Regions from separate parts of the Oceanobacillus sp. FSL W7-1304 genome, predicted to be linked through region 2. Evidence: predicted binding sites of a transcription regulator. Region 2 holds the regulator's gene; the other holds the start of a gene.
What was found. The regulator LexA, encoded in region 2, represses DNA repair genes until DNA is damaged. The targets are predictions, from matches to a motif close to CGAACATATGTTCG.

Region 1: the regulator LexA is predicted to act here: its motif matches at 15,096-15,109, upstream of NYE61_RS19045 (DNA polymerase IV).

Annotation. Positions count from the first base shown of each region.
Region 1 covers NZ_CP150211.1:3,822,553-3,839,298, forward strand. The annotation lists gene NYE61_RS18960 (GntR family transcriptional regulator) at 68-805, shown strand; gene NYE61_RS18965 (tartrate dehydrogenase) at 976-2,037, shown strand; gene NYE61_RS18970 (LLM class flavin-dependent oxidoreductase) at 2,587-3,591, shown strand; gene NYE61_RS18975 (transporter substrate-binding domain-containing protein) at 3,743-4,522, shown strand; gene NYE61_RS18980 (LLM class flavin-dependent oxidoreductase) at 4,540-5,871, shown strand; gene NYE61_RS18985 (glutaredoxin family protein) at 5,882-6,139, shown strand; gene ssuE (NADPH-dependent FMN reductase) at 6,202-6,735, shown strand; gene NYE61_RS18995 (glutaredoxin) at 6,875-7,129, opposite strand; gene NYE61_RS19000 (amidohydrolase family protein) at 7,168-8,010, opposite strand; gene NYE61_RS19005 (glucose 1-dehydrogenase) at 8,030-8,761, opposite strand; gene NYE61_RS19010 (transporter substrate-binding domain-containing protein) at 8,780-9,571, opposite strand; gene NYE61_RS19015 (amino acid ABC transporter permease) at 9,593-10,270, opposite strand; gene NYE61_RS19020 (amino acid ABC transporter ATP-binding protein) at 10,297-11,085, opposite strand; gene NYE61_RS19025 (LysR family transcriptional regulator) at 11,341-12,225, opposite strand; gene NYE61_RS19030 (spore coat protein) at 12,410-12,664, opposite strand; gene NYE61_RS19035 (hypothetical protein) at 12,677-12,862, opposite strand; gene NYE61_RS19040 (hypothetical protein) at 13,061-13,648, opposite strand; gene NYE61_RS19045 (DNA polymerase IV) at 13,772-15,022, opposite strand; gene NYE61_RS19050 (hypothetical protein) at 15,160-15,375, shown strand; gene NYE61_RS19055 (YolD-like family protein) at 15,372-15,692, shown strand; gene NYE61_RS19060 (DUF3139 domain-containing protein) at 16,316-16,735, shown strand.
Region 2 covers NZ_CP150211.1:271,826-288,571, reverse strand. The annotation lists gene NYE61_RS01435 (FbpB family small basic protein) at 1-81, opposite strand, end outside; gene NYE61_RS01430 (TlpA disulfide reductase family protein) at 155-766, opposite strand; gene acnA (aconitate hydratase AcnA) at 1,394-4,105, opposite strand; gene NYE61_RS01420 (ATP-binding protein) at 4,354-5,463, opposite strand; gene NYE61_RS01415 (DUF2621 family protein) at 5,700-6,158, shown strand; gene NYE61_RS01410 (cytochrome c biogenesis protein CcdC) at 6,601-7,074, opposite strand; gene NYE61_RS01405 (cytochrome c biogenesis protein CcdA) at 7,241-7,945, opposite strand; gene NYE61_RS01400 (YneF family protein) at 8,329-8,550, opposite strand; gene NYE61_RS01395 (hypothetical protein) at 9,275-9,418, shown strand; gene NYE61_RS01390 (hypothetical protein) at 9,520-9,744, shown strand; gene sirA (sporulation inhibitor of replication protein SirA) at 9,992-10,450, opposite strand; gene tkt (transketolase) at 10,698-12,701, opposite strand; gene NYE61_RS01375 (DUF896 domain-containing protein) at 12,930-13,163, opposite strand; gene NYE61_RS01370 (recombinase family protein) at 13,340-13,978, opposite strand; gene lexA (transcriptional repressor LexA) at 14,258-14,881, shown strand; gene glnA (type I glutamate--ammonia ligase) at 15,167-16,504, opposite strand; gene NYE61_RS01355 (MerR family transcriptional regulator) at 16,729-16,746, opposite strand, start outside.

The sequences.
Region 1 (16,746 bases), 660 kb from region 2:
TTAAAAGGGATACGGGATTCATAAGTTGAATACTTGGTCTTATCTGGATATAGTAGAAAGGAAGGTAATGAATATTACTTTCCTTAAATACACCAATCTAGTTCCAAAACAATTCATGCAGATGACGGGAATGATCAAATTGTTTATAGAGAAAAAGGAACCCTATTATATCCAGTTTTATCGTATGATCAGACAAATGATTTTTGATGGGAAATTTCAACCAGGGGAACACATCAACGAAACCCAGTTAGCGAAAGAGTACAATGTAAGTAAGAGTCCTATTAGGGAAGCAGTACGGATTCTTGAAAAAGAAGGACTGCTAGTTGCTGATAAATCTAAAATGCTCGTTTATAAGCCAACCATTACAGATGTGGAGGAAATTTATTATTGCCGTATGGCGCTAGAATCCTTCGCTGTTAATCTGACAACGAAACTTGCGACAGATGACGAGCTTTCAAAAATAGAAGCCATATTAGCTGAAACCGAAGCTGCTATTAATAAAAAGATGGAAGCCAATTCGATTATCTTCCTTAATGAACAATTTCATCAATTAATTCTTACCTATACGAAAAACAACCGCTTGCAAAAACAAGTATATGATTTAAAGGGGTTAATTAATTATTATCGGATATTAAACTTCCAGGGTAATGAGCGGGCCGTGGAAATCTTGGAACAACATCGTCGAATCTTCTATTATATGAAAGAAAGAGATGAAACGAACGCCTCTGCCGAGATGGTCAACCATTTAGAACGTGATTTGAAACATTTACTTCAAATTATGATGGATTCAACTAGAAATCTATGAGTAGAATTTAACTTATATAAGCCAATGAAGCTGTGCCCTAATAGGGTACAGTTTTTATTTTGGTGAATATAATCCATGATTGCTAAAAGACAGACTTTATTATATAGTTAAAATAAATTCAAAGAGTCGACCGACGACTTTTGAGAAATTAAATGTAGGAGGCTGCGAAAATGAAGAAATTTAAGATTGCATCGATTCCAGGAGATGGAATTGGTACAGAAGTTGTTCCTGCTGCTACAGCTGTTTTGAAAACGGTATCAGAGATTCATGGTGGATTATCATTCGAGTTCACGGAGTTTCCATATAGCTGTGAGTATTATTTGGAGCATGGCGTGATGATGCCTGAAGATGGATTAGAAAGATTAAAAGACTTTGATTCCATTTTCTTAGGGGCTGTCGGTAATAGTAAGCTCGTGTCAGACCATACTTCATTGTGGGGGCTTTTGATCAAGATTCGCCGCGAGTTTGAGCAACAAATTAACATTAGACCAGCAAAGGTTCTGCGTGGTATCAAATCTCCACTCGTTAACCCTAAGGACTTTGATTTAATTGTTGTCCGAGAAAATAGTGAGGGAGAGTACAGTGAGGTTGGTGGGAGAATTCTTCGTGGAGAAGATGAAATCTCTATCCAGAACAATATTTTTTCCCGAAAAGGAACCGAACGTGCAATGCGCTATGCATTTGATTTGGCGTCAAAAAGGAATAAACATGTGACGAGTGCGACAAAATCAAATGGGATTGTCCATACGATGCCGTTCTGGGATGAAGTGTTTAACGATGTTGCTACAGATTATGCAGATATCCAAACGGACTCTCAGCACATCGATGCTTTGGCAGCTTTCTTTGTTACGCGTCCAAATAAATTTGATGTTATTGTTGCCAGTAATTTATTTGGCGATATTTTGACTGATATTGGTGCAGCGATCATGGGGAGTGTCGGAATTGCACCTGCTGCAAATATCAATGTGAATGGAAAATACCCATCCATGTTTGAACCAGTTCATGGGTCAGCTCCAGATATTATTGGAAAAGGCATCGCCAATCCAATTGGGCAAATCTGGACAGCTAAAATGATGCTCGACCACATGGGTGAGGAGGAGATTGGAACCGTTCTCTTAGATGTGGTTGAAAGTGTTACGAATGACGGAATCGTCACACCGGATATCGGTGGAAAACATACGACCACAGAAGTTACGGAGGAAATTATTAGTCGGTTAAAAGCTAGAGCTTAATATCTTGAAGAACACATTAGTTTAGGAATCTATTGAATGATAAAGATAGGTTCCTATTTCTAATTATGTGTAAATGTTCTCTATAAGGTGGAACAGAAGCGGATATTAGAAAACATCATGCTAATTTTCGTTATGGAGTAAGAAAAGCATTTGTGGAATGAGTTTCCCTCTTTAACCTTATTTTATCTGGACAAATCCATATAGAACTTCCCTATAAGTAAACAAAGAAATACTTATAACCCCGTCTATTGTAGCAATTATAATAAGATGCTATACTTAATTCAATTTATTAATCCGGGTAAGTTAATTGGTATACTGATATATACTTAGAACGAAAAAAGGAACAGCGAATAAAGTATTATTCATGGCAGGTTGGTGGATGCATAGTAAAGAGCACCACAGGTAACTTTTGATGACCCAACGAAGGAAAGGACAAAAAAGTTATTCAATAATTTTCATAGAAATACTGGCATGAATAAGGAGACATGTTTCCAGCAGTGTGATGAGAATAGTTCTGCAATAGGAAGCTAAAATATGGGGGAGAAAGTAATGTCATATAAATTAGGGATACTTGATCAAAGTCCGATTTTTTCAGGGAAGTCGGCTGAAGATGCATTAGAAAGCACGATTCAATTCGTGCAAAAGGCAGAAGAATGGGGATATGAACGCTTTTGGGTTTCTGAACATCATCAGACACTTGACCTTGCGGGTACATCACCTGAAGTACTTATTTCTCATTTATTAGCAAAAACGACTACGATCAAAATTGGCTCAGGTGGTGTGATGTTGCAGCATTATAGCCCTTATAAAGTAGTAGAAAACTTCCAGCTTTTATCATCACTTACTCCAGGAAGAGTGGAGCTAGGGGTAGGAAAAGCACCGGGTGGTTTTTCTTTATCAACGAAGGCTTTGCGTTACGGGGCAGCGGGTAGTGATATCGATTTTGATGAACGTTTTACCATACTTAATCAATTCATTCATGATGCATTGCCCGAAGATCATGCATTATATGGTGCAAAGGCTTTGCCAAAGCCAAAGAGGAAGGTGCCTGTTTTCCTTTTAGGAGCAAGTTCAAACAGTGCTAGACTTGCTGCAGAGCAGGGTGCAAATTTTGTATTTGCGCGTTTTTTAAATGGGAATGATGACATTCTTCGGGAAGCTGTACAGGAGTACAGGAATATTTATCCAGAAGGAAAGTTTATTGTTGCAATTGCATCTTTCGCTGCGGTAACGCAAGAAGAAGCAGAGGAAGAGGCACGACATTATAAAATTTATAAAATCCATCTTGAAAGTGGTCGCTCACTATCGGTTCAGTCGCTTGAACAAGTGGAATTATTCCGGGAACAGACGAGGGAATCCTTTGAAGTTAAAGAGCAAGAAGTGGATATGATTGCAGGAAGTCCTGCATTTGTAAAAGGGGAGTTAGATCAATTAGCAGCTGCTTATGCGATTGATGAGTTTATTCTGCATACACCCATTCAGCATGAACAAAAGCGCTTGAAATCATTTGAATTATTAAGTCAGTTGGCTGTTCCGCTATTGAATAAAAACTAAACGTAACTTGGTATTTGTATAAATAAGGGGCAGGGCTAGTGTTTTAAATTATGCTGTAATTGGATGTAGGAAGTAGTTCAATTACAAGGCTGGTATAACAGTGTAACTGTACCAAGTTTTAAGTTATTCATGATCAAGGGGAGAAGAATAAATGAAAAAATTAGTGATATTCTTGTCAGCTGTGTTCCTATTTTTTGCTGCGGGGTGTGGAGAAAGTTCCAGTAGTGAAGGTTCAACTGAAGATAAAGTCATTACAGTTGGAGCTGTACCTGATGGTTACCCACATACTTTTAAGGAAGATGAAGAATTTAAAGGCTTTGTTGTCGATGTGTTCAACGCTATTTTTAAAGATATGGGTTATGAAGTGGAATGGGTTATAACGGATTGGAATGGGGTACTGGCAAATTTACAATCTGGAAAAGTCGATACAGCTATTAATTTTGCAGCAACAGAAGAGAGAGCGAAAACATATAATTTCACAGATCCTTATTACAGTTCGAAAGCAGTAATTGCTACAGCGAAAGATGAGGCTAACATTCAGTCATTAGATGATTTAGAAGGGAAAAAACTAGCTAGTATTATGGGAACTAACTTTGAAAATGTATTAAAAGAAAATTACCCAGAAGAAAATTATGAACTGGTCATTTATGAATCAGTTGATGTGGTTTATACAGATGTAGCTACAGGAAAAGTAGATGGATTTATATACGGCAGGGAGCAATTGATGGCACAAATTAGTGAAAGAGACATTCCATTACAAATTGTAGATGAACCATTTGGGGACCAACCGGTTGCTTTACCATTTCAAAAAACTCAGGAAAATGATGCTTTAATTTCAGAGATTAACCAAACAATCGAGAAACTAAAAGAGAATGGAACACTTTCCGAGATATCTTTAAAATGGTTTGATATCGATTTACTAGAAGAATAAGAAAAGGAAGTGGAAAGATGGCTAGCAAAAATATGAAACTTGGAATATTAATACAAGGTCCCGGTGGGCATATGAATTCTTGGAAATCTGAGGATGTGCCGGCAGATGGAAGTATTAATTTAAATCATTATATAACAGTGACGCATAAAGCAGAGCAAGCTGGATTTGACTTTGTATTTATTGCGGATGGACTACACATTAATGAAAAATCGATTCCTCATTTTCTAAATCGATTTGAGCCGTTGACATTGTTATCGACACTTGCAGCGGTCACAAAACATATTGGATTAGTTGGGACGATTTCGACAACGTATAGTGAGCCATTTAATGTTGCACGTCAATTTGCTTCCTTAGATATAATTTCAGGCGGGCGTGCTGGTTGGAATGTTGTTACATCACCCTTGGAAGGAACTGCATCGAATTTTAATAAAGGGAACCACCCAGAACATCGGCTACGATATCAAATGGCAGATGAGTATTTAGAAGTTACGAAAGGATTATGGGATTCTTGGGAAGATGCTGCATTTGTAAGAAATCGTGAAACAGGGCAATTTTATGACAAGGATAAGATGCACCGTTTGAATCATAATGGTGAATTTTTTACGGCACAAGGTCCATTAAATATTGAACGTTCTAAACAAGGGCAGCCAGTTATTTTCCAAGCAGGATCATCAAAGACTGGAATTGCATTTGCTGCCAAACATGGGGAAGCTATTTTTACGAATAAATCGACATTGGAAAGTGCGCAGGAATATTATCGTACATTAAAAAACCAGGCGGCAGAATATGGTAGAAAGCGAGAAGCGATTGCTGTTTTACCACAATTGTCTCCAATTATTGGTGCAACGGAAGAAGAAGCAGAAGAGCAATACAATGCGATTAAGCATTTAATTGGTATTGAGGAAGCTTTGCATTATTTAGGGCGTTTCTTTGACCATTTTAATTTCAGTCAGTTTCCACTTGATGAGGCATTCCCGGACATTGGTGATGTCGGGAAAAACAGTTTTCAATCGACAACAGATGAGATTAAAAAAATGGCAAAAGATGAGAACTTAACGTTAAGAGAGGTAGCATTACGTGTAGCAACTCCTAAAAATGAATTTTTCGGTACGTATGAACAAGTAGCGAACAAAATGATCGAATGGGTTGATCAGGATGCGGCAGATGGCTTTGTATTGAGCATGTATGTACTTGGAAAGCAGTATGAAGATTTTCTCGAGCATGTTGTTCCAATTTTAGTGGAAAAAGGTTACTATAATCGCGGTTATGAAAGTGATACATTACGAGGAAATTTAGGGCTGCCTTTTATTGAAAATCGCTATAAAAAAGAACATATCAAAACGAAGTGAGGGATAAAGCATGCCAAACAATCAATCTATCGTAGTCTGGTCTAAACAGGGTTGTAGTTATTGTAATGAGGTAAAAACGTATTTAGAGGAAAAAGGGTTACCTTATCAAACGATCGATGTCACAGAAAATGATGATCGAAGAGATATTTTAGAAGCAAAATATGGGGTACGCCATGTTCCAGTTGTGGAAATCGGCCAAGGAAATGCATATGAAGCAGTGACAGAAGTTGGTATTGAACATTTAGAGAAGACATTAGCGAGTAATTAAACGAAGTACCCATATTTGTTGATAGGGTTACTGTTTAAGAGAGGGGGATGGTTGTGCGTAATATGAATATTGTAATTGTTTCGGGAAGTCCTTCATCGCTGTCGAGATCAGAGCGAATTCTTTACTATCTAGGCGAGCTTGCCGAGCAAGAAGGTTTTTCCGTTAAACATATTTCTGTAAAGGATGTCGATGCGGAGGACTTACTTTTTGCAAACTTCAACAGCAATAAAATCAAGGAAATCGCCAATGATTTGGAAAATGCAGACGGTGTAATTGTTGGATCCCCGGTATACAAAGCTTCATACTCTGGCGTATTAAAAGCATTGTTCGATATGCTGCCACAGGATATTTTACAGGATACCCATGTACTACCTGTGATGACCGGGGGGAGCCTATCCCATTTATTGGCCCTGGAGTATGCTTTGAAACCGTTGCTGGCCACTGTGAAAGGTCATAATTTAAAGGGCCTTTACTTTCAAGACAGTGAGATAGATAAAACAAGTGATAATCCGATTTTAGATGTGGATATGTTGAATCGAACGAAAAAACAGCTTGATTATTTTTTTGGGAAAGTGAAGCGGAAGGAACATGCTTAGTTAGAGGAGGTCTACTTTTTAGTAGATCTTTTTTTGTTGGAGAGGGAAAGAGTAAAAGCAGAATAAAAAAAGCATCTTGCAATTTCACAAAGACATAAAAAAGTTCCCCTGCCCGAATGACAAGCAGGAGAACGGTTTGTTATCTATTTTTCAACGCTTCCTCAATATATTGCACACCTATTTCCGTAATCGCTTCATACTGGTTTTCTTGACCAATTTCCACGACAGGTACGTGTCGAACACCGTATTTTACTTCTAGAATGTCACGTCTGTCATCATGATCGGTTACATCAATGTCTTTGTATGTAATGCCTTTTTCATTTAAATATTGCTTTACCTCCGCACAGTAACTGCAACCTTGTTTGGACCAAACGACTACGTTTAAATCTTTAATTGCCATTTTAATTCTTCCTTTCTTTTATTGAATTTTTTTCATATATCAATTTTTAACAAACGTTTTGCATTTTCATAGAAAATCTTTGCTGAAAGTTCAGGTGCTAATTCATAGCTTTGATAATGTTTTATCGCATAAGCATAAGGAACATTTGGATAACAGCTTGCAAATAAAAGTTGATTTTCCAATCCTGACTTTGCAGCTTCTATGTATTGATTGCCTCCAGGGAAGGTGAGGTAAAAGTCGGGACATAAGTAAATGTTTGGAAAATGTGTCGCAACTGCGATAGATTCTTGAACAAATGGCCATGCTGCATGCGAGATAATAATTTTTAAGTCTGGATATTTCTTTGCTACACGAATAAGCTGCTTTGGATGGATATAATCATAATCAGGTGCTTCGCTTGTCAGCGAGATGAGCAAGCTTAATGTTATACAATAAGGGAAGTCGTATTCTAAACAAGCTTCAAAAATGGGATCTAAGCTTTCATCGCCTATCGGGGTTAATGGTTTGATTTTTGATGGAATTGCTGCAACCCCATGAAAAACACCAGTTTTCCCATATCGGTGAATGGTAGCTACAGCTTCATCGACTGTCATATCTTCAATCCCAATAAAGCCGAAGAATCGTTCCCCTTGAGGGCTTGTTAAGAAAGCTTTCAATTCTTCATTTGAGCTTCCTTGTTCATTATTTCTACCGAGAATTACCGAATAACTAATTCCCTGCTCATCCATCTCATTTAGTACATCTGTAACAGTAGAAGACTTTGTTGGTGCAAGGTTTTCCAATTGATGAAAAACGCCGTGTAATGCTGTCTTGCCGTTTTCAAACATTGCTTCCCACTTTGGAATCGGTGCTTTCATTTTAAAATCAATCACCATAGGCTTGTATCCTCCTTTCTTATCTTGCGGTCAAACCACCATCAATGACGCATTCAGCCCCAGTTGTATAACTGGATTCATCAGAGGCGAGATAAAGAACGAGATTGGATACCTCTTCTTTTGTTAGCACCCTGTTCAACGGGCGGTCAGTTGCCACTGCGTCTCCACCGGCTTGTTCGGAAAACATGCCTGTATTTACTAGGCTGGGATGAATGGAATTCACACGAATCTGATACTGTCCCAGCTCCAATGCCGCTACCTTTGTCATTCCAGTCACAGCGAATTTAGAAGCTCCATAAGCAATGCCTGCTGTTCTTCCTCTTAAGCCACCATTGGAGGAAATATTTATAATGGAACCATGCTTTGCTTTTTTCATTGAAGGGACGACAGCTTTCATTCCTAAGAAAACAGCTGTTTGGTTAACATCAATAACCTTTCGATAGGCTTCTTCAGGGAAGTTTTCTAGATGTTCGCTATAATTAATTCCGGCATTGTTTACTAGAATATTCACTGGGCCAAATGTTTTCTCTGTCTTTGCAACGACCTGCTCCCAACGTGCAGCATCTGTTACATCGTGCTGTAAAAACAATACCCCCTCTCCAAGCTCAGCTTGTAATGCTTTTCCTTCCCCAGTGGCGACATCGGTGAAAACTACTTTCGCACCTTCTGTCATGAGCTTTCTGACATGGGAGGCACCCATGCCGGATGCCCCGCCTGTTACTATTGCTACCTTACCGCTTACTCTCCCCATGCAAAATCCCCCAAGTAATTATTGTTCGTCTTGACTGATCGTTACATCCTCACCAAACCATTCCATCGATAAATCTCGAAATGTACCATCAGCTTTTAATGTTTCTACTGCTTCATTAATTTCAGCAATAAGCGCTTCATTTTCATCTGTCTTGGCAAATGGAAGGGAGACTAGTTTTTCTCCAAATGCTTCCCCAACCACCTGCAATGGGATTCCTTTATCTTTTATTTGTGCTAACAGGATTTCTCTTCCAGTTACAAATGCATCCACTTTTCCTGATGCAACATCCTGATGAATAACATCTGGTGTTTCATAATTGATAATTTCTATTTCATCATTTGGATCCTGCTCTTTTAATACATTTTGATAATTGGATCCCGTTACATTTCCAACTTGCTTACCTTTAACATCCTCTAGGGACTGTATCGTGTCGTTATCTTGTGCTACTCCAAGAGCAGCTCTGGAATAGTAGTAGGGTTCTGTAAAGGAATACTTTTCTTCTCTTTCTGGTGTTTGTGCAAAGTTCGCAACCGTATCAATTTTCCCGGTTTCTAAGGAAGCGAGCACACCAGTCCAGTCCGTAACGACCCATTCAACCTCATACCCGATTTCAGCGAAAATAGCTTCTATCATATCAACGCTAAAGCCCTCTAATTTTTCATTTTCATAGAAATATTGTGGATAGCCATCGGGTGTTGCGCCCACCTTGATTACAGTATCATCTCCTGCTGACCCGTTATCTGTGTTTTGTCCACATGCGCTTAAAAAGAGTAATATTAGGACGGAAATTAAAATCATTCGTTTTTTCATGTTCATGTATCCTCCAACAACTTAAGTTTCTCTTACGTAAGGTTTACTAATACGGTTTTCATACCAGGATTGTAAGCTGCTATATACAACGGTTAGTCCCCAATAAATAAGTGCAACTGCCATATAAGCTTCAAAGAAATTAAGCGTAGCTGTTGCAAGTAGCTTTCCTTGGGCGAGTAATTCTGTTACACCAATGGTAAATGCGAGTGAGGAATTTTTTAATAAACCGAGAAATGTATTTCCTGTTGCAGGAATCGCATTTCGTGCGGCTTGTGGCAAGATAATTCCTCGTAATGCTTGGGGGTACGTCATACCTACCGTTAATGCAGCTTCTGCTTGCCCTTTATCTACAGACTCCAGCCCAGCCCGAAAGATTTCTGCAAGGTATGCTGAAACATTTAAGCTAAATGCAATAATTGCAGCTGTTGTAGCACTAATTGAATTAAGCGCGGGGACTAATTGTGGCAAGCCAAAATAAATCATTAAAAGCTGCACGAGTGGTGGAGTCCCTCGAAAGAAGGAAATGTACACCTTGGATAATTGCTGTAAAATTGGAATTCGATTCACTAGAATTAAAGAAAGGAAGATTCCGATTATAATAGCAAACAGCATGGAAACGATTGATATATATAGGGTAACTGGTACATATTTTAATAGCTCAGGAATAATTTCAATCATATACCCAAAATCAAAATTCATATAAGACACCGCCATCTTTCTTGTAGTTATAGAAGAGCAAATTTGCCATTTTCTATATCCTTATCTAACTCCACGGAGGAGTGCTTTTGATAGTTCTGTAAAAATTTCTTTGTTCTCTCATTTTGAGGGTTATCAAAAATTTCTTCAGGTGTGCCTTGCTCTACAATTAAACCATCATCCATGAAAATGACTTTATCTGCGACTTCCCTGGCAAACTTCATTTCGTGGGTTACGATAATCATTGTTTTCTCCTTATTGGCGATACTGGATATGACACGCAGTACTTCACCAACCCATTCTGGATCCAGCGAAGAAGTAGGTTCGTCGAATAGAATGGCGTTGGGACCTACCGCTAATGCCCGCGCAATGCCAACTCGCTGCTGCTGTCCTCCAGATAGGGAGATCGGGTAGCTATCTGCTTTGCTTAAAAGTCCAACTTGATTCAATAAATGACGTCCGATTTCGTCCGCTTGTTTTTTGTTTAATTTCTTTGTGACTCTTAATGAATGGGTTACATTTTCTAGAGCTGTTTTATTTTTAAAAAGGTTGTAGTGTTGAAACACCATCGATGTTTGCATGCGCAATTTCTGTATTTCTGATTTGGTTGCCTTCGTTGTATCCACTGTTACATCACCGATCTCAATCTTTCCAGAATCAGGTTTTTCTAGGAAATTGATACAGCGGAGCAATGTCGACTTTCCAGAGCCAGATGGACCAATAATGGCTACCACTTCACCCTCAGTCACTTGAAAGCTAATATCCTTTAAAACAATATTATTTTTAAAGCTTTTCTTTATATTTGAGATCTTTATCATCGTATTTCATCCCTCCGCTTTATGAATAACTTTGATTATTCCTAGGGTTTTAGTTGGTTTTGAGATTATCGATTAGTATATCACGCGTAACTTAATCTAACAATAACTCTCCTTATAGAAAAATAAGGTCTCCCTTATAGAAAGGTTCTATATAGTTAGGCGGATAGTGGTGTGAATTGATAACTCAGCTTTTATCATATATGCCTAAACTGTTCTTTTGGTTCAATTTAGATCTGGAATGTGCATTTCTCTGCTTCAGTTTCTCTTGCTTCCTTCTAATTTAGCGATTTCTAGTAATTCCGTATAATAGTTTGGTGTTTCTTCTGTGTAAAAAATCATGTTTGTTTTCAGCGACAGATTTGATACAAAAGGTAAATTCACATGAACTAGTTCTTGACGGGCCAGTTCATTACGTACACTGATTTCTGGGAGAAAACCAATGCCCGTTCCACTTACCATCAAGCCTTTTGCAGCTTCCATATTATCTACTTCATATTGGATAATAGGTTTGACACTTAGGTTTTGAAATAGATTCCGTATCATGGACCAATCTAATGATCCACATTCAAAAAAGATAATCGGTTCTTGTGCTAATGCTTCGATGTTAATTGAATCAAAGCTTGCAAAAGGATGGTCAGGCTGTACAAACAGGTTGATTGGACTTTCCAATACTTTTTCAGATGTAATAAGCGGATGAGAACTATTCCTGACAAAACCAATATCAACTTCACGATTCAATACTTTATTTTGAATGGCATCACTTGACCCTGTAACCAGCTTTAGTTGCACGTCCGGATGTTTCTTTGTAAAAGCGGGTATGACTTTTGGAATTAAGTAATTGGATACGAGTTCTGTACATCCAATTACTAACTGGTCGGATAATTCTTTCACTTTTAATTGTTTCTTGCCAGTTTTATAGTATTGAATAATTTGCTCTGCATAAGGAAGAAATTCCTTTGCTTGCTCTGTGATCACGAGTTGTCTGCCAACTCGATCGAAAAGTTTCGTATCTAACTCTCGCTCTAAGGATTGGATACGTGCTGTCACGGAAGGCTGTGATAAGAACAGTGCTTTGGAGGCTTTGTTAATACTGCCAAAGTGGTTCACTAACACAAAGGCTTCGATGTTTTCGATATTCATGATTTAAGTCTCCTTTAATTCTTAGTAATCTTATCAACATTATATATATAGGGGAGGAGGATGTCACTGGTAAGATGGAACGGAGAAGGAAAATAAAATCGGCAAATATGTTATTTGCCGATTTTTATGGTGAAAAGGATATTCTGCGATTCAAGAAAATAAATGCTTTTCCATGTATAAATAGTTATTGACCTGAGCTTAGTTCCGTTTTTACTTGCTGAATCTCTTCAGGTGTCGCGGGTTGTGCTGGTTTATAATGACCATTCTGCAGTGCATAGCTATAAACGGTCCGTTGGCGGGATTCGTCTCCATTACGTAAACTCACAAGTGTTTGTCTGAGTTGCGAATTATTTGCTTCACTTATATAGCCTGCATAGCTTTTTAGACTTGCATTTAATCCATTTAAATAATCGTTCACAATATCTTTATCTTGTAGCATGCTTCTTTCCTCCTATTGTAGAAATGGTAACAGCTGTTGTTGTGCCTGCCTTGCAGATTGTGCGTCTCGTTGTAAAATCGTTTTTAGTTCTGGGTCTGTTGCAGATGCCGCGTAGGATTCTAATTTGTTCGCAATCATTCCATGTTCACCAATCATTTTTCGTAAATTTTCTAGTTCGGTTTGTGTTAATTGATTCATGCAAAAGCTCCTTTCGAGTGGATTCATCGTTAGTTTAACCAGTAAAAGTTTGGATATTCTTCTATCCGGAATAGCTGTTTTTCGTTTGATAGTGGTAAGTTCGTCTTAGGTAAGTTTATTTGAGTAGAGATTGATTAGCGGTCAATGGAAGGAAAAAACGCGGTATTGGGATTCCTGTCTACCCAATATCGCGTTATATCAGTAAATTATATCTTTTCCCAAGCTCAATTCGTTGATTCTTTGTTCCTCTAATAAATACCTTAATCGCTCCTTCATTTCGTTGGAAGTGACAACACAACTTAAGATGGCAAAACGTGTCTTAATTTTCAATTCATATTGATCATTCACATCCTTGGAAAATCCATAATATCGGTGATTCACATCGATACGTACAAACTCAAATGATTTAATCTTCCTCCATGGGACAAAGCGCGCGCCACATAAGACTCCATCCTGTACGAACACAAACATATTGAAAAGGTTAGACAGATGGAAAATTGGAAGGATGAGTAGTAGGTATATAGACCAAAATAAATCAAAAAAATAGCTTGCAATGAGCATCGCGGTTAAATAAATAAGTGTTAAAGCGTAAATCATAATCCCAGTTTTTTGCTTTGAGTAGGTAGGAGGATATACAGGTTTTTCCGGGTGTTTTCGAATGGTATTAAATTCCTCGATCGAAGCAGGAAACACTATTTCTTGCTTCATTTTGATTAGCGTGATAATAAACCGATAACTGTATACGAAAATAATTGCTGCAAAAATCAGTTTCACGAATAATTCCATGTCCTCACCTCCATTATTTTCCTTCTATCTATAATACGAAAAGGAAAGGCGGGAAGTTTCAGTAAAGTGTAAATTTCTAATAGAGTGGGGAAGAGGGACAAGCTAAGCTGTCCCTTGAGATTCCTAAGCATAATGCCCACCAATCTTCTTACTGCGCTCCAGCGTGATCCCTGCATCTGTATAACTGGAAGCGCGGAGAATAGCAGTGGATCCGTATTTATCACGAATCGCATCCATTACATAGCCGATGTCATTTTTCTTTGCGCGATCCTCAAATAAATCGAGCTGGACATCGGTCTGATCGAATAGCTTTGTTAAGGTGACGTATACATGTCTAATCATGCTTTTTCCATCATAAAATTCCTGGAATAATTGCATGCAAACTCCATACATATCCATGGTCACATTGGTAGGGATATCAATCGATCGGGAACGTGAAAATCCACCAGCTGTTTCTTTTGAATAGGAAATGCTAAGCTGGATGGTTCTTCCTGCCGTTCCTGCTGTGCGAGCCCTGCGGCATACTTCCTCACAAAGATCAAGAATGCAGTAAGAAACTTCTTCCCTCGTGTAGTCCCGAAGCAAAGATATACCATGTCCGAAGCCTTTTTGCTCTTGTTTTGTGAAGTCGCCAAAAACAGGGCTTAAATCAATTCCCCATGCATGCCAATAGAGTTGTTCTCCCATGACGCCAAAGCGTTTTTGTAAAAGCTCTAGTTTATAATTGGCGATTTGCCCAAGTGTGACAATTCCCATGCGGTGTAAGTTCTTCATCATTCGATGTCCGATTCCCCAAATGTTTTGAACAGGAGTTGGCCAGAGTTTTTCTGGTACATCCTCGTATTTGCATTCTGCAATCCCTGTTTTTTTAGCGTGTAAATCCATGACGACCTTTGCGAGAAATTTATTATCCCCAATCCCAATAGAGGAAGTGATACCAAATCGGTCCAATATGTCACGCTGTATCTTGTATGCAATCTCCTGACGACTTCCGAAAAGCTTTTGCAGGCCATTTACGGTAATCCAAACTTCGTCAACCGAATATTGATGGATTGCTTCTGGTGGTGCGTAATCATGCAGTAATTTTGTTATTTCAACGGATACGTTTAAATAATCAGCCATATGGGCTGGCACAACGATAATGTTCGGGTCGTCTGGTAATTCGAAATAACGACTTACATTACTTACCCCATATCTTTGCTTTAAGGCAGGAGATGCTGCTAGTATAATACTCCCAGATCTGTTTGGATCTCCAACGACGGCAAGCATAACCTTCATCGGATCCTCATTTAGTTTCATTGCCTCGACGCTTGCGTAAAAAGAACGCATATCAATACAAAGCACATCATGACGGGGGTAAGAAGAATAGTCCAATTGACTCACTCCTTTAGAACGTTTGTTCCTAGTATATGCAAGAAAATGTAAATTATCAATGTCAATAAATAACAGTATATATGTTCGGTTTTTGTGATATAATAGAACAAACGTTTCTATTTAAGGAGTGCGATAAGATGAAATTATTAAATCATGCTGTTCATGAGAAGATAAAGTTGGAAATGATTTATATGGCACGTAATGGTAAGGTTTCGCAACGATTTGTGCGTGTATTAGGGATACGTGAAGATCATATTTTAGCATATTGTTTTTATCGCAAGCGGGTCCGTACGTTCAAAATAGAAAATATTTTGTCGGTACAGAAAGCAAACAGGAAGGCGGCAAGTGCATGATACATGATCGCGGATCGAAGAAATGGACAGCACTCATGCTGCCAGAGCATATCGAAATGTTAAAAGCTTTACAAATTGAATATAATTATAAAGAAAAACCGATATTGGACGAACAACAGGTGGAAGAAAACGCCATAAAATTGCAGCTCGCAATACATGATAATCTGACAGTGGAGGTTAAATATTATAAAGCGCATAGTTTTCATAAAGTAAAGGGAAAGTTGTTAAGCGTTGTTTCAAATGACTGCATTGTATTTGATAACGATGATCGCACGAGGGTGAAATTTAGTGACATTATGGATGTTCTGGTCGTTTAGTTTTCTCGTTTAGAGCTTAGTAGTGAAGTCTTGAAATCGATTGCAGCATTATAAACGAAAATGGGAAAATATGTTCTGTTAAAAGTGATGCATTCTTGCTACAATAGAACTTGTACAAGAAGGCTTTCATGGGTGGCGGCTCACCCCTTTTTAATCCGAAAGGGGGTGATGGATAATGACGGTATATGAGGCGTTGGTTCTAATGATTTCATTTGGAGCTTTAATTGTGGCTGTGCTGTCAGATCAAAAAAAATAGCCACCCTATAAGCCTGACGAGCAATTAGGGTGGTTATTGGTATAACTCTAATGTGAGTCGCCCCCTTGAAGGGCTATTGTATGGTCGCTAGTGTAGCAGCACTAGCGATCTTTTTATATTTTATGGAATTACTTACTTTATTATAACCGATATTGATGGAAATGAAAAATCAGAGGGTAATAGTAGGGGATTTTTCACGGTTAACATTAATTTTCCAATTATTGTTATTTTTGACTGAAAATATAGAATAATTAATTGCTGCTAAGCTCTAATAAAGCTATAATCAAGCTAGAATGAAATATGGTAAATGTCTTGAGGATGTATGTAAAATAAGCCTTTACCATTATAATGAATCGGAGTGATTCGGATGAGTACCAAAAAGCTACTGATTATAGTCAGCATCTTCTTTATTGTTTTTTTTATTGCTGTCCCAGCTGGTTTTCTATATGTACTGAACAACGGAAATCCATATACGAAATACCTTGTGAATAAGCATGTCCCAGCACATCTGGAGGAGATGGGGTATGCAGAAGAACAGATGGAGGAAGCACATTATGTAGAGCCGAAGCACTTCATTAATAAGGATTTTTATCATGGACATTATATGGTAGTTTTTAAAGATGAACCGAATATAACCTATTATTATGGATTAACGAAAAAAGAAAAGCATGTTGGGCAATTTTGTGATAAAGAAATCCTTTCAGCGGATGGCGTGACCGATAGTTTTGAAGGAGATACGAAGTATAGTGAAAAAGAATGTCAGCATTCCCTGGATAATAGGGATTAGACAGTTAGCAG
Region 2 (16,746 bases):
CATAAGTTTTCTGTCTTCTAAAATCTGTCTTCGATTTTCTGCAACAAGTTCATCAAAACGTAGCTTCTTTTTAAGAGAAATGGTAATCCACCCCTTTTATATACGTACTACTAAGAAGTATTACCATTTCTACAAAATTTTATAATTAATTGAATTAATTTAAAGCATTAACCATCTCTGTCATATAGTCATACTCCAAAGGTCCAGCTACCCGTGGCTGTTGTACAATTCCATCAGTTCCAATAAAATAAGTTGTAGGAACAACAATAACACCATACTCTTTTGCAATATCTCCATCACGATCTAATGGTATTGGGTAGGTAAAACCATACTCATCAATAAAATTTCGAACGGCTTGCTCACTTGTATCTTTATCTGTTAGATTAACAGCAACCACAACGACTTCATCTTGATTCTCTTCATAGTATTGCTGCATTCCAGGCATTTCTTCTCGACATGGTGGACACCATGTCGCCCAAAAATTCAATATCACTTTTTTCCCTTGCAAGTCCGATAACTTGAATTGCTCTCCATCTAATGTTTCCAGTTCAAAGTCCGGTGCAAGCTTACCTTGTTCAATCCCTACACTTTCAGCAGGAGCAATCGCCCCTCCCTTAACATTTGTATCACCAGTAACATCATATAGATACGTATCTGAATCCTCAGTTTCGTTCGTTTTGTATTCATTTCTATGATCAATAAAATTACCAATAACGATACCAATTAATACTAACAGCATTGTTAATCCAAAAATTTTCTTAAACAAGTTGATCCTCCTCTATCAGGCCAATAGTTAAACAAGACACTCTCTTCAATCGTATGTATATATCGATGTTTTGTAAAGGTAATTGGATTATTGTTCTTAAAAAATTCATGAATGAAAAACATTTGAAAGAAAATGCGGAGTAACTTCCCAGCTGTTTTCTTCAAGTATGTGCAATAATCGCCGTCCGGGCATCTTAGGGACGGCTTCCTCTATGGAAGAAACCAACTTCCTACGGGTTTCAGACACGTGCTGTTCCCGCAGGACAAGGAATGCTTCGTCAGCTTTTACATCGCACGAATAAAATTGCTTTGTATTTTTGAGGAGTCACCACCAAACGCTCACTCAAACTGGTTTAAGCAATAATTTTGTTTCGGTAAATTATGTTAGAATTAGCTGATGAGCCAATTCTAGCGGAGGAAACATACGTAGACTTCTGCGGGGTACGTGGCCAGAGTGAGACGCTAAAGAACGTCGGGTCAGCCGAAAAAAGCGTAGTGTGTTTCCGGAGCGGGGATTCGTACAATCTCTCAATGCGCATTAGTTCGAAGTTTATATTATATTTGCAATAAAAAATTGCTCTGCCATAGTTAGCAGAGCAATTTTTTGATAGTAATGATTTTGTATAAGTTATGCTTTTACTTTATCACGTAATACCATTTGTAAAATACCGCCATGACGATAGTAGTCAATTTCAACATCACTATCGAAACGTGCGATAGCATTAAATTCTGTTACTTTACCAGTTTCATCTGTTGCAGTAACTTTCACTAGGTCATGCGGGCGAACACTTTCATCAACTACTACGTTGAATGTTTCTTTACCAGTTAAGCCAAGTTTCGCTGCACTTTCTCCTTTTTCAAACTGTAATGGAAGCACACCCATCATTACAAGGTTTGAGCGGTGAATACGTTCAAAGCTCTCGGCGATAACTGTCTTAATTCCTAGCAAGTTCGTACCTTTAGCTGCCCAGTCACGAGAAGATCCCATACCATAATCCTTACCACCCATAACAACAAGTCCTGTACCATCTTGCTGATACTTCATTGCAGCATCATAGATTGGCATTACTTCGCCTGTTGGCCAGTAAGTTGTATAACCGCCTTCTGTACCTGGAGCTAGTAAGTTACGAATACGGATATTCGCAAATGTACCGCGCATCATAATTTCATGGTTTCCACGACGGGAACCATAGGAGTTAAAGTTTCTTGGTGATACACCTTTCTCTTGTAAGAACTTACCTGCAGGCATGTCTTTAGCAATTGCTCCAGCTGGTGAAATATGGTCAGTTGTCACAGAATCACCGAACAATCCAATCGCACGTAATCCTGTTAGCGGATCAACTGTTCCAGCATCCTTTGCTAAACCTTTAAAGAATGGTGGATTTTGAATATATGTTGATTCACTATCCCACTCAAATAACGGCTCATCTGTTGTTTGAATTTCATTCCATTTTTCATTAGAAGAAAATACGTCTTCATACTCTTTACGGAATATCTCAGGAGTAACAACGCTTTGTACTTCATCTTTTATTTCCTGCATTGTTGGCCAAATATCATTCATATAAACAGCGTTTCCGTCTTTATCTTCACCTAAAGCCTCTGTTGTTAGATCAATATCTACTGTTCCAGCTAAGGCATAAGCAACTACTAATGGCGGAGAAGCTAAATAGTTTGCTTTTACTAACGGATGAATACGCCCTTCAAAGTTACGGTTACCTGATAATACAGAAGAAGCAATGAGATCACTATCTACAATCGCTTTTTCAATTTCTTCAAGTAAAGGTCCTGAATTTCCAATACAAGTCGTACAACCATAACCAACAAGGTTAAAGCCTAATTGATCAAGATACGTTTGTAAGCCTGCATCTTCCAAATAGCGTGTAACAACTTTTGATCCTGGAGCCAATGATGTTTTTACATATTCCGGCACTTTCAGCCCTTTTTCTACAGCTTTTTTCGCTACTAGTCCAGCCCCTAGCATTACATACGGGTTGGAAGTATTCGTACAAGATGTAATTGCAGCGATTGTAAGAGCTCCAGTTTTCATTGTAGAAGTAGCACCATTTGGATGTTGTACTATAACTTCTTTATCGAATTCAGATTTATCAAGTCCAAATCCTTGGTTCCCTTCAGGAGCAGTAATTGCTTTATTGAATTCCTTTTTCATATTGGATAGAGAGATCAAATCCTGTGGACGTTTCGGCCCGGATAGATTCGGTTCTAATTCGGAAAGGTTAATCTCAATCACTTTTGTATATTCTGGATCTGCTTGATCTGAAGTATACCAAAGATTGTTTTCCTTACAATATGTTTCTACTAAACTTATTTGCTCTTCACTACGTCCTGTTAAACGAAGATAATTTAACGCTTCATCATCTACTGGGAAGAAGCCACAAGTCGCTCCGTATTCTGGTGCCATATTAGAGATGGTAGCTCGATCAGCAAGTGGCATATCTTGTAATCCCGGGCCAAAATATTCTACAAATTTCCCTACTACATTTTGCTCACGCAGAACCTGTGTTACTTTAAGCGCTAAGTCAGTAGCAGTAGTTCCATTTGGGAAGCTTCCCGTAAATTTAACACCAATTACTTCTGGTGCTGGAAAATAAGATGGCTGCCCAAGCATTCCAGCTTCTGCTTCGATACCACCAACACCCCAACCAAGAACACCTAAACCATTAATCATCGTTGTATGGGAGTCTGTTCCGACAAGTGTATCTGGATACGCATCGTATTCACCAGCATCATTTTTTACACCATGAACTACATTGGCAAGATACTCTAAGTTAACTTGGTGAACGATACCTGTTGCAGGTGGAACAGCACGATAGTTATGAAATGCCTTTTGTGCCCAGTTCAAAAATTCATAGCGTTCTGCGTTACGTTTGAATTCTAAATCCATGTTTGCTTGTAGCGCATTTACTGTTCCATATTCATCAACCTGTACAGAGTGGTCAATAACTAAATCAACCGGAACCTCAGGATTGATTTTATCTGGTTCCCCACCAAGGTCAACCATTGCTTTTCGAAGGGAAGCAAGATCAACAACTGCAGGAACACCTGTAAAATCTTGTAAAATAACTCGAGATGGTTTAAAAGGAACATCTACACCTTCTCCATCCTTCGTTCCCCAGTTTGCAAGGGCTTCAACATGTTCATCTTTGATTTGATGTCCATCATGCTGACGCAATAAAGATTCTAGTAGTACACGGATGGAAAACGGCAAACGCCCCACTTTACCGATCCCAGATTCCTCCAAGCTTTTTAGGCGATAATAGTTATACTTCTTACCTTTCGATTCAAATTGCTTTTTAGCATTAAATACATTTTGATTCGCCATTTTGTTACCCCTTTCATTCACTACTTTTGTTCCCACCTTTAATTAGACAAAGGTATGACAAAATTCTTTCGTTTCAAAAAACGCATCAAATTATTATTAAAATAGGCCTTACATACTTATAATATAGGAATCTACCAGATAAAACAAATAATTGTTCTAATTAAGGCTATATCAATAATTTATGTAAACCGATAACTAAACCTTATACGATGCACCTGAAGTTTTCATTGCAAGTTATCAATTAAAATTCATTCCTCATTTGAATCCGTGAATACAAGCTGGAACGTACTGCCTTTCGTCGGATTTTGTTTTATTTCCAAATTTGCATGGTGAGCTTCAAGAATTTGCTTTGTGATTAGCAATCCCAACCCTGTACCGCTTTGCTTCGTCGTAAAAAACGGCTCTCCAAGCTTATGAAGAATATCAGTTGAAATACCACGGCCCTCATCTTGGACGGAAATAATAATCTTACCATTTCCCTGTTGCGTTGAAAGTATAATCTTCCCTGGCTCTTCCATTGCCTCTATTGCATTCTTCACTAAGTTAATTAGAACCTGTTTAATTTGGGAGCGATCACAGATAATTTCCGCATTTACTGGTCGTTCAATTAAGATTTCAACATTGTTTAACGATGCTTGCGGTCTTAATAATGTGACAATGTCTTCTAGCATGTTTATAACAGGTTCAAGTTGCTTATTATCTGTTAAGGGCTTCGATATGTATAAAAGTTCTGAAGTAATCGTTTCGATTTTTTCAATTTCATCAATCATGATTGTGAAATATTCCTCTTTACGATCAACCCCTGCCTGCAACAACTGTAGAAAGCCTTTTAGAGAAGTTAATGGATTTCGAATTTCATGAGCTATCCCTGCAGCTAACTGACCCGCAACTGTCATTTTTTCGGAGCGAACCATCATTTCTTCCGTTTCTTTTTTATGCGTAATATCCTTTAAGTAAACGAGGTAATGCATAGGTTTCGTACCGCCATCTGTCCATTCTTCAACAATACAATCTAATAAAACATGGTTTCTATCGTTATTAAGAACGTTCAGAACGAAATTCTTCCTACTATTTTTCTGAGTTTTTATTTGTTCTCGAATATAAAACACATCGTTATCAGTAAATTTTTCATCCCAGTGTGTTCCCAGGAGATCTTCCATCTTGTAGCTCAGTGTGGTCTCGACTGCTTTTGTGGCATAAACAATTTTCCCGTTTCCATCGACAATTAAAAAGGCATCACTACTATTTTCTTCAATCCAATTTTGTACGGATAGGGGTAATGCAGTAACTCTATTGGTATTATTTGTTCTACTAAAAAAAGCTGATATATCCTCGCCATTATTATTATTAACTCCCATAACTGCTCCCCTTTCTAGTAAATCACATCTTATAATATAATTATGATGATAACTTATAGAGTATGACACTTGTTTATCTTTTTTACTCCCATTATAATAGAAAGAAATAGATACCACTTGAATGATTAATCAATGTAATTTTACTACAAGTATAACAAAAAATAAATTAATTATTACAATTGTAGCTAATATTCATAACTATTGCGTTTCGTACATTAAAAAGTTAGGTGAATAGCATGTCAATAATTATCGTATTATGGGGGTTCTTCTTAATTAGTTTGATGGGAATAGGTGGATTTTTCATGTTCCGTAAGTTCTTAAAACGTTTGCCAAAGGATGACGGAAAATCAATCATGGACTGGGAAGAATACTATATGGAAAAAACACGTCATATGTGGAAAGATGAAGAAAAGCAACTACTTGAAGAATTAGTATCGCCCGTTCCTGAGCTTTTTAGAGATGTGGCAAGACACAAAATTGCAAGTAAAATTGGGGAAATCTCTTTAAAAAAAGAGCAAGATTCGATTACACAATCTACTTTAATCGAAGGATATATTATTGCGACACCAAAACGCGATCATAAATTTCTAATTAAAAAATTAAATCAAAAAGAAATCGATATCACTCCATACCATCATCTTTTCGAAGCGTCTCAAGATAATTACGCAACAGACTGGAAAGAAAAATATAAGTAAATGATCTTTCCTCATCGAATAGATTCATGTCGACTAGCGATTTACGGTCTGCCCTCTCCGTTCATTGGAATGGTTCGACTTCCTGAACATTCTTACGTAGCAGAATCACTCTGGAGTATAAGATGAACTTGGCTTTTCACCATTATGGGCGAAAAGCCAAGTTCATCGGAAACATGTCCCTTCCAGGGGTTCCCGACATTAGGTTTTAACCTGTTTTTGGTAAGCCAATCTTCGCCTAGTGTCGATGCCTGGCCCGATTTCACAACAAGGATAGAAATGCGACTAAACCACATGTCTTAGACAGCCATTCGGCAAGTATTCTTTAGATTATCATGAGGCGAAGAAAGTCTTGCAACGGTTTTAGCTCTTCGTGGAAGCAGTTTCTCCGGTATCTAAGTTATCCACGGGATTCAAATTTCATAGCTTCCTAAAAAAAATGCGCTTACCCATTGGGTAGCGCACTTTTCTTAAGTTGCAAGAATTGATAGAGCATCGATACTCTCCATGTTACGATCATACCAAATGCAAGAATAAAGAACATTCCGCTTGTTTCTCCAAAAGAAATCGTACTTCCGAGAATTAATTTAATAACGATCCTTACAATTAAAAGTCCAAATAAGATAAATGGAAATGCCCGAGAAGGTACAAGAAAAATATCTTGATCCCGAACTTCGAATTTTGAAGATTTTATAAGTAATATGGAAAAAATCATACCAACAAAGAACGCTTCCAATACTTGAATCCAAGCAATATGGAATACTGGGAAAATAAACATCAATGCACCAGTACTCATAAATAATGGCGGCAAGATAATTTTCTTTACGGAAGCTGGCTTCTTCGCTGCATTTAACCGTACAAATATCATTCCGATAGCCATACCTGCTGCTACAATTGTACTCGCAACCAACCAAAACATGTCAATCACTCTTTCATAAAAATGAATCTATTCCAGATTCATTGATTCACTTTAGTTCACAGTTTAATAACCCACCTGTAAAGAAGCCAATTCACAACGGCTATTAAACGAACTTCATTTTTTTGTTTTTCAATACTATAGTAATATATGCGGCTGTATAAATCCATTAAAATCCGGAAAAACCAAACCATCCCGCTAAAAATCCTGTCAGTTTAGTCATCCAATCAAAAAAGAGTGCAATTCCCATTAATACCATAACCCAACCACCAATAGTAACGAGTCGGCTGCTGTGCTTCTTAATCCACTTTAATTTGCCGATAAACAGGGATAGCAATATAAATGGAATAGAGAATCCTAGAATGTAACTGATCATCATAACCATACCCACTTCTGGATTCGTTGCTGCTAACGACAAAACGATGAGCAAAATCGGACCAACACATGGTGTCCAACCAAGCGAGAAAGCCATTCCAATAATAATAGATCCAAAAAATCCTGCTGGACGATTTTTAAAATGAATTTTTCTATCCTTCATCAGAAATTCAAAGTTTAATATACCTACAAGTACAAGACCAAAGAAAATGATTACAATTGCTCCAATTTGTCTAATAAGGTCTTGGTATAACGAAAGAAACTCTGCAATAAATGTGGTAGAAAATCCAATCATGATAAATATACTTGAAAATCCAATCAAAAAACAAAACGTATGTATAAGTGCTTTCTTATTGAGTTTTTTATTTTCATCATTTATTTCACTAACACTCATACCAGTAATATAAGATAAGAAAACTGGATAAAGCGGTAACACACATGGTGAAATAAAAGATAGAAAACCCGCTCCAAATGCGAGGAAAATATTTATTTCTGACATTACAATCCCCCTATCATTTCCATTTTCTATTCTAACAGAAAATGTTATAAAGGAAAGCAATTGATTTTGACAAATACCGTACACTTTGATTAACACGTACGATTACAGGAAAATATCTCTACAAAATTATATCAGCAATATTATTCATACTCGTTTAAAACATTTTCTATTAGCATGACATATCACCACACATACTTAGCGGGCTATAAAATGATCAAGAACATAAAAAAACCACTCCTTCTGCTTCATTTTTCAACAGGTAAGTGGTTTTTGAGAAAAATTAACCTAATTATTTCTAAAGTGCTGTGACAATTTAACCAAATAAAGTTTTTCCTATGTAAAAGGGTTAACTAACTACTGTCAAACCCTTGATACGAGTGCTTTTACTTTTCACCTTGATTATTCATTGCACGCATCATTTGATTAATTTTCTTTTGCGACGGTTTTTGACCCATTTGCATCATTAATGTCCGAAGCATCTGCTCATTAATAGGTGGATTCTTTTTCAAATAGCTCATCATATATTTTCTTGCAATAAAAAATCCAAGAGCAACACCAGCAATTAACGCTGCTATAGCAATTAGTACGACCCAAATTGTGCTCATCTCTAGTTTCTTCCTCCTTCGTGTTGTCTCTAATACAGTATATTAAATTAACGATGAGAATACAATCGATTACGAAAAGATTGTAACAAATTTATCGAAAACCTGGTCATTCAACGTTTTTCACTTAATTCAAGTTTTTCTTTAGATACATATCAATGCTTCTAAACGAATCTGTTTAATACTATAAAATATGCGTGGGTAGATGTTATTAAGAAAAAGGATTTGAATCTCTCTCTTAATAATCTACATACAATTTCAGCTTCGTATGCTTCGTTAGTTTTTAGAAACATTTCTTTTCCTTCCTGATTATGTCTTTGTTAATACCTTTCTCATCATATTGTATATTCAGTTCTTCATCTTTAAATCCTTCGAGTAGATACATTATCTTAGCACACATGTGTTGGTAAAAATACAGATATAAAAGTAATTAACCCAATTTAATTGCAATAGATGTCGGTTGATCAACATAACTGAAGCCATGCCTCAACTGCAGTCGCGAGTGTTCTCTACCTCGACTAAATTATAAAAATGAAACCGTTGGGTATACGTCGGTGCAATTAAAGGATATAACGAGGAAGGTTATGGAGCGCTATTTAATTGGAGATAAAGCTGTTCCTTATAAACGGAATGATAGAAGTTGGAAAATGTAAGAGATTATTCTTTAACAATCATTCTATTATTTTGCCACAATTTACTGATATAATGCTATTGAGGTGAGAATAAAATGGACTTTAAATCTATTGCTAAAAAAGGTGCTAAGGCATGGAAGGATATGGATACACAAAAGAAAGACAAACTAAAACAAGAAATAACCAAGAGGATAAAGAGTGAATCTGCTAACAAAATGATTAAAAAACTATTTAAATAAGCAACTAAGGTAAATAGGAGTACATAAACATCTACATTTCCATGCCCTCCTTTAACCTGATAGAAATAACCATATAATTACATAGATAAGGGAGCACCCTAATGGATTACCTTAAAATAGCAAAAGAGTATTATTTAAATCTGATTGAAGTAAGCATACTTATTTATCTCATTCGTGCATTTCCTAATTCAGCATCAATAGAAGAAATGACATGCAATGAAGTTGTTTATTGGCAAGTTCAGAAAGGACTTGACAAATTGATTGAGAAAGAACTAGTAAGCAAAGTAAATCAAAAATATAAGATTCAAAGAGATATTTTAATTTGATGATATGGCTTATAAAGTGTTGTCAATTAAAAGGTCCCCACACGCAGTGATATTAATTGACAATGGTGTTCCACCTAGAACCATAGCTGTTCGTTTGAGAAACACTATTGATATGATATTTATTCTCATTCTACTAAGAGCAAGAAGATAAAGCAGTCAGTACATTCATTAATAGACTAGCTGGGGCTAATTGATTTAGGTTAGCCCCTAAACACTACAGCACAAAGCTTTTTAAAAGTATATTAAATTAACGGTGAGAATACAATATTTGCCTCATTCTAACACTGTTTTTCTGTGTGATTGGAGAAACCCAACCATAATTGGGGGCTTTTTTTCCTTGGACAAATACAAAGGGATAGCAATTGCGTAACATAGGAAATAACAGCATCGCAGCATCTTGTAATTCGTTGCACTGAAAATGCAAACGCCCATTTTCTGCATGAAGGCGAATCATAATATCATTTTTAGTTAGGTACAGCATGTGACCATCTGTTTGAATTGACATCTGGTTAAGAGCTTGACTATTTAACTGTGCTGCAATGGCCTGTAAAGAAATATGATGGGTAATATATATGTATTGGTCTCTCAAATCTTTTCTAGTTGGATTAGCCTCATATTCTTTAAGAAATCGGTGTAGTATATCACTTTTATGAAAATAAGATCTTGCGACATCCTCTTTGATCCAATAAATAGCATACTCCATCATCTCTACTCTCCTCCCCTTTTAACTCTATTATCTATTATAGAGAAGCTGTGCAGAAAAGAATGTCATATTACCATGCAAATACCAACTAATTTTGTCGAATTGACAAAACAAACCGGGAAAGTATATTTTTTTCTGTTATTTCACCTTTTTTATGAACAAAATTTTACTATAAAGGCTTTCTTCGAACAATCCAATTTTGCATAAAAATAAAGATGGCTCCAAAATGGAACCATCTTTATTTTAAGCTTTATTTTAAAACGTCCTTAACATGCTTGATAACATTTTCAACTGTAAAGCCATACTCAGTGATTACTTTTTCTCCTTTTGCAGAAGCTCCGAATCGATCAATTCCGATGATTGCTCCCTCATTGCCAACATAACGGTCCCAGCCGAATGATGAAGCCATTTCAATACCGACACGTGCTTTCACATGTGGTGGCAATACTTCATTACGGTATGCCACGTCTTGCTCTTGGAAACGATCCCATGAAGGCATACTTACGACGCTTACATCAATATCTTTTTCTAGTAATTCTTTCTGTGCAGCTACCGCTAATTGAACTTCAGATCCTGTTGCAAGTAACAGTGCATCAGGAGTTTCTTTCTTAGACTTACTAATTACGTAAGCACCTTTCTTAACACCTTCGTAGGCGTTTTCTTTTGTACCTTCCAGTGTTGGCAAGTCTTGTCTTGTTAACACAAGTGCAGTTGGCTGATCTTTTGATTCTACTGCTAGTCTCCATGCTGCTTGTGTTTCATTAGCATCAGCAGGACGAATCAATGATAATCCCGGAATTGCACGCAACGCAGCTAGATGCTCTACAGGTTCATGCGTTGGTCCATCTTCACCAACAGCAATTGAATCATGTGTAAATACGTACGTAACCGGCGTATTCATAATAGAAGATAAACGGACGGCTGGACGTAGATAATCACTGAAAACGAAGAATGTACCTGCATACACATTTAAACCACCGTGTAACGCCATACCATTCAACGCAGCGCCCATTGCATGTTCACGAACACCAAACCAAATATTTCTTCCCGCATAATTTTCTCGAGTGAAATCTTCATCATCATTCATTGTTGTTTTATTCGATCCTGCTAAGTCAGCACTCCCACCGAAGAAATTAGGTACTGATTTTGCAATTGCATTCAGAACTTTCCCAGAGGATGCTCTTGTTGCCAATGTATCTTCTCCTGGCTGGAATACTGGAAGTTCTTTTTCCCATCCAGCAGGAAGTTCTCCGTTTATTGCAAGCTCAAGCTCGCCGGCTGCTTCTGGATATTTCTCTTTATACGCAGTAAACAATTCATTCCATTGTGATTCTTTTTCTGCACCATCTTGTACAATTTTTTCATTAAAATCTACATATACTTCATCCGGAACATGGAAATCATCATGTGTCCATTTATAATATTCTTTTGTTAATACTACTTCATCTGTACCTAAAGGCGCACCATGTGAAGATGCAGAAGCAGATTTATTCGGTGAGCCATAGCCGATAATCGTTTTTACCTCGATTAATGTTGGCTGTGTTGTATTGCTTTGTGCCTCTTTAATCGCACTACGAATTGCATTTAAATCGTTTCCATCTTCTACACGAATTACTTGCCATCCATACGCTTTAAAACGCTGCTCTGTATTTTCAGAGAAGGAACGGTTTAGGTCACCATCAAGTGAAATATCATTTGAATCATATAACGCAATTAATTTACCTAAACCTAAATGTCCAGCAAGCGATGCTGCTTCGTGTGAAATACCTTCCATTAAATCGCCATCACTAACAAGTGCATACGTATAATGGTCAACAACGGATAAATCTTCTTTATTAAACTTAGCAGCTAAATGTGCTTCAGCCATTGCCATACCAACAGACATTGCAATCCCTTGGCCAAGTGGTCCAGTTGTCGCTTCTACACCATCTGTATGATTCACTTCAGGATGACCAGGTGTTTTAGAGTCCCATTGACGGAAATTTTTCAAATCATCAATTGTAAGATTATAACCAGATAAATGAAGCAAGCTGTATAAAAGCATGGATCCATGTCCAGCAGAAAGTACGAACCTATCTCGGTTAAACCATTTTGAATTCTTTGGATTATGATTCATAAAGTCCGTCCAAAGCGTATATGCCATTGGCGCAGCTCCCATTGGTAAACCCGGGTGACCTGAATTTGCATGTTCGATCGCATCAATCGACAATGTACGAATCGTATTTACTGATAACTGTTCAATCTCATGTGACATAGTTTCTTGCACCTCTCGTTTCTAAATTAATGGAGTATTCTTCTTCATTCTATAATGAAACCGGTTTTGTAACAAGTAATTCCTTCTATTTTGTTTGCTGTCCAAACAAAATAGAAGCTAACAATGAAATCTTTCGTAAATTAAAACTATTGGAGATAACACAAACAAAGAACAGCTGACCACTTATATAGTAGATCTAACTGTCCTTTATGCAAGCAAGCATTATGATTAATGCATTTTATTCCTTTTTTGTAAATCTCGAACTTTTTGTGGTGTAACATCATTTCCAGCAGGGTCAATTACTGTCATTGTTTTAAATTGGTTTTTAAAAGAACTCCGTACATTATTCAAATATTCTTCTCTTAATTGCTTTTGTTCTTTTTTTTCCTTATCGGATAAACCTTCTTCTTTAGCTTTCTTCGCCAATATATTAATACGTTCTAGTTTTTCTTTTGATAGCATAGAACGGACCTCCCACTATTTAAAATAACATTAGAAAACTTGGCATTCGTCAAGATTTCAGGCGAATGTCTTACCAAACTGCAAAGTAGTATGCATTCCTTCTTATTTGCAAAATAAAAGACAAGAATAATAATCTAATTCCTGTCTTTACATCGTACTCTACACGCTAGCGATATTCAAGTATTTCGAAATTCTTTATACCTCCGATGAACAGTTGCCTTCGAAACATTATACCCCAATCCATTTAATGTTTTTGTAATTTCATCAAAGGTAAGGTTGTTTTGACGCAGGCGGACAACTTCCTCAATCGGAAATGAAATACGATCTCTTCCTGGTGCGTGGTTAATATTGGAGAGGTTTTTACTTGGATTATAACCTTCTCGAATAGCCTTTTTCACCCCACGTTTTATTTTCATGTTGTGAATTTTTCGTTGGTATTCCTCAACAATTCCTACAATCTGCAAAACCATCGAATCTGATTCAGTTAATTCCAACTCTCCATCTTGCATCACTGTGTAGATAGGAATCTGCATTTTATTCAACTGATGAAATAGGGCAATTTTCGTATTCCCCCTACCTAGTCTTGTCTCATCCTGAATCAATAAACAATTAGCTTTGTTTGCAGAAAAATAATCGAGCATTTGAAAGATACCTTCTCGTTCAATTTGATAGCCACTCTCTTGCTCCTCAATACAATCAATAACCGTAAAATTATATTTTGCTGCAAGATTGAATAATTCTTGCTTCTGCCGAGCTAATGAAGTTTCTTGCGTTTTTTTATCTGTACTAACACGGCAGTATATCAGTGCATTCAAAACGTCGTGCCCCTTCGTAAAATATTTTACCCACTAATAATGATAGAAAAGTATAAGAACCCTAATGTTAACGCAAAAGCTACTAAATAAAAAGCATCCGTTTTTGAAATTTTTTCAAACATGATTATAGCCCCCTTTTTAAGAACGACTGTTCGATTAACAAAAGTATACTACCGAACATATGGTCTTGTCAACTTTTTTTTAGAACGAATGTTTGCTTAAGTATACGTAAAATGGTAAACTATCATTAATAAATCCTATGTGAGAGGTGAAAAAGAGATGACAAAACTTTCAAAAAGACAACAAATGATTCTTGAGTTTATAAAAGATGAAGTTAGAAAAAAAGGATATCCACCGTCCGTACGTGAAATAGCAGCCGCTGTTGGTCTTGCTTCTAGTTCTACCGTTCATGGGCATCTTGAGAGAATTGAATCGAAAGGATATATTCGCCGGGATCCTACAAAACCAAGAGCAATCGAAATTATGGATCTATCAGAAGATAGTCATATACCTAAAGAAGAAGTTCGCTATGCTCCAGTGATCGGTAAGGTTACTGCAGGTATTCCAATTACTGCCGTTGAGAACATCGAGGAATTTATTCCGCTTCCTAGTACAACCGCAAGTCCTGATGATAATTTATTTATTCTGGAAATTGATGGAGAAAGTATGATAGAGGCCGGAATTCTTGATGGAGATATGGTTATTGTTAAGCAACAAAACACTGCAGATAATAGTGATATTGTTGTTGCAATGACCGATGATAATGAAGCAACAGTAAAGCGATTTTTTAAAGAAAAAGGACATATTCGCCTACAACCAGAAAACGCGACGATGGAGCCGTTAATTTATCAAAATGTCACGATTTTAGGAAAAGTAATCGGATTGTACCGAAATATTCATTAATCTATCGGCACGGCCGGAATAATATTCCAATATATACGTATTCAATAGCCCTATCACAAAAAGTGTTGGGCTTTTTTCTATTCGTTATCAGACGTTTTATAAACAATATAAATACCGTTCACACTTATGTATGAACGGTATTTGGAACTAATCGTTATATGAAGTTTATTAAAAGGAGTTACAATACATCACTCCGATAATTTGGTGATTATTTCGTGGGTACATGCCAAATATCAAGCATTGAACTTCACTAAATATTTAACCGCACTCACCAAATAAACACGCTTAATAATTTGTTAGATACTGCTCTCTCTCCCATGGGTGAACAGTTGTTCTGAACATATCCCATTCAATTTCCTTCGCTTCAATAAAGTGTTCAAATAAATGCTCACCTAGTGCTTCAACAAGTACTTCATCTTTCTTAAGTTCAGTTAGTGCATCCATTAACGTAGCAGGTAAATCTTTAATACCATTTGCTTCGCGTTCTGCTTTATCCATTACATAGATGTTACGATCAATCGAAACTGGCGGCTCCATTTTATTTTCCACTCCATCTAAGCCAGCAGCTAACAATACAGAAAGTGCCAGATATGGGTTTGCGGCTGGATCTACACTGCGAACCTCAATACGAGTGCTTAACCCTCTAGATGTTGGAATTCGAATTAATGGACTACGGTTTGATCCAGACCAAGCAACATAACAAGGTGCTTCGTATCCAGGAACTAATCGCTTATAGGAATTTACTGTTGGATTTGTAACAGCTGTAAAATGCGTTGCATGTTCTAATATTCCAGCAAGGAATTGAAATGCAGTTTTACTTAATTCCATATCACCACTTTTATCAAAAAAGGCATTCTCTTTACCGGAAAACAATGACATATTCACATGCATTCCAGAGCCATTTACTCCGAATAATGGTTTTGGCATAAAAGTTGCATGCAGATTATGCTTTCTTGCAATTGTTTTAACAACTAATTTAAAAGTTTGAATATCATCTGCATGCTTGATCGCATCAGAGTATTTAAAGTCAATTTCATGTTGCCCTGGAGCTACCTCATGGTGAGAAGCTTCAATCTCAAAGCCCATTTCTTCCAACTCCAAAACGATATCCCGACGGCAATTTTCCCCTAAATCTGTTGGTGCTAAGTCAAAATATCCACCATGATCATTTAATTCAAGTGTTGGCTCACCATTTTCATCCAGTTTGAACAAAAAGAATTCAGGTTCAGTCCCAATATTAAATGCAGTGAATCCTAACTCTTCCATTTTCTTTAGGTTACGCTTCAAGTTGTATCTCGGACATCCAGAAAACGGTGTTCCATCAGGATTATAAATATCACAAATAAAACGAGCTACCTTTCCTTTTTCTGAAGTCCATGGGAACACTACAAACGTATCCAAGTCTGGATGTAATTGCATATCCGATTCTTCAATACGAACAAAGCCTTCAATCGATGAACCATCAAACATCATTTTATTATCCAAAGCTTTATCTAGTTGACTTAGCGGGATTTCGACGTTTTTGATAGTTCCAAGCATATCCGTAAATTGCAAACGGATAAACTTAACGTTTTCCTCTTTAATTTGCTTCTTGATTGATTCCTTTGTAAATCTCTCTCCCATACTTGCTTCTCCTCCTAAAAATATATTATAAATATGCTGCGGGAAGCTCCTGAAAAACGTCGTTAAATATCATTGCTTCCCTCACATACTTAACACCTTTTTCATTAGATGCTTGGTATTCGTAAAGGCTATTCTTAGAAACTAATTCATCAAATTCTAAGAAAACCCAACACTTGTGCAAACCTCTTGAGAACAACTGTACAGTTAGGAAATTTTAAGCTTACCTAACTGCGAAAAAATCT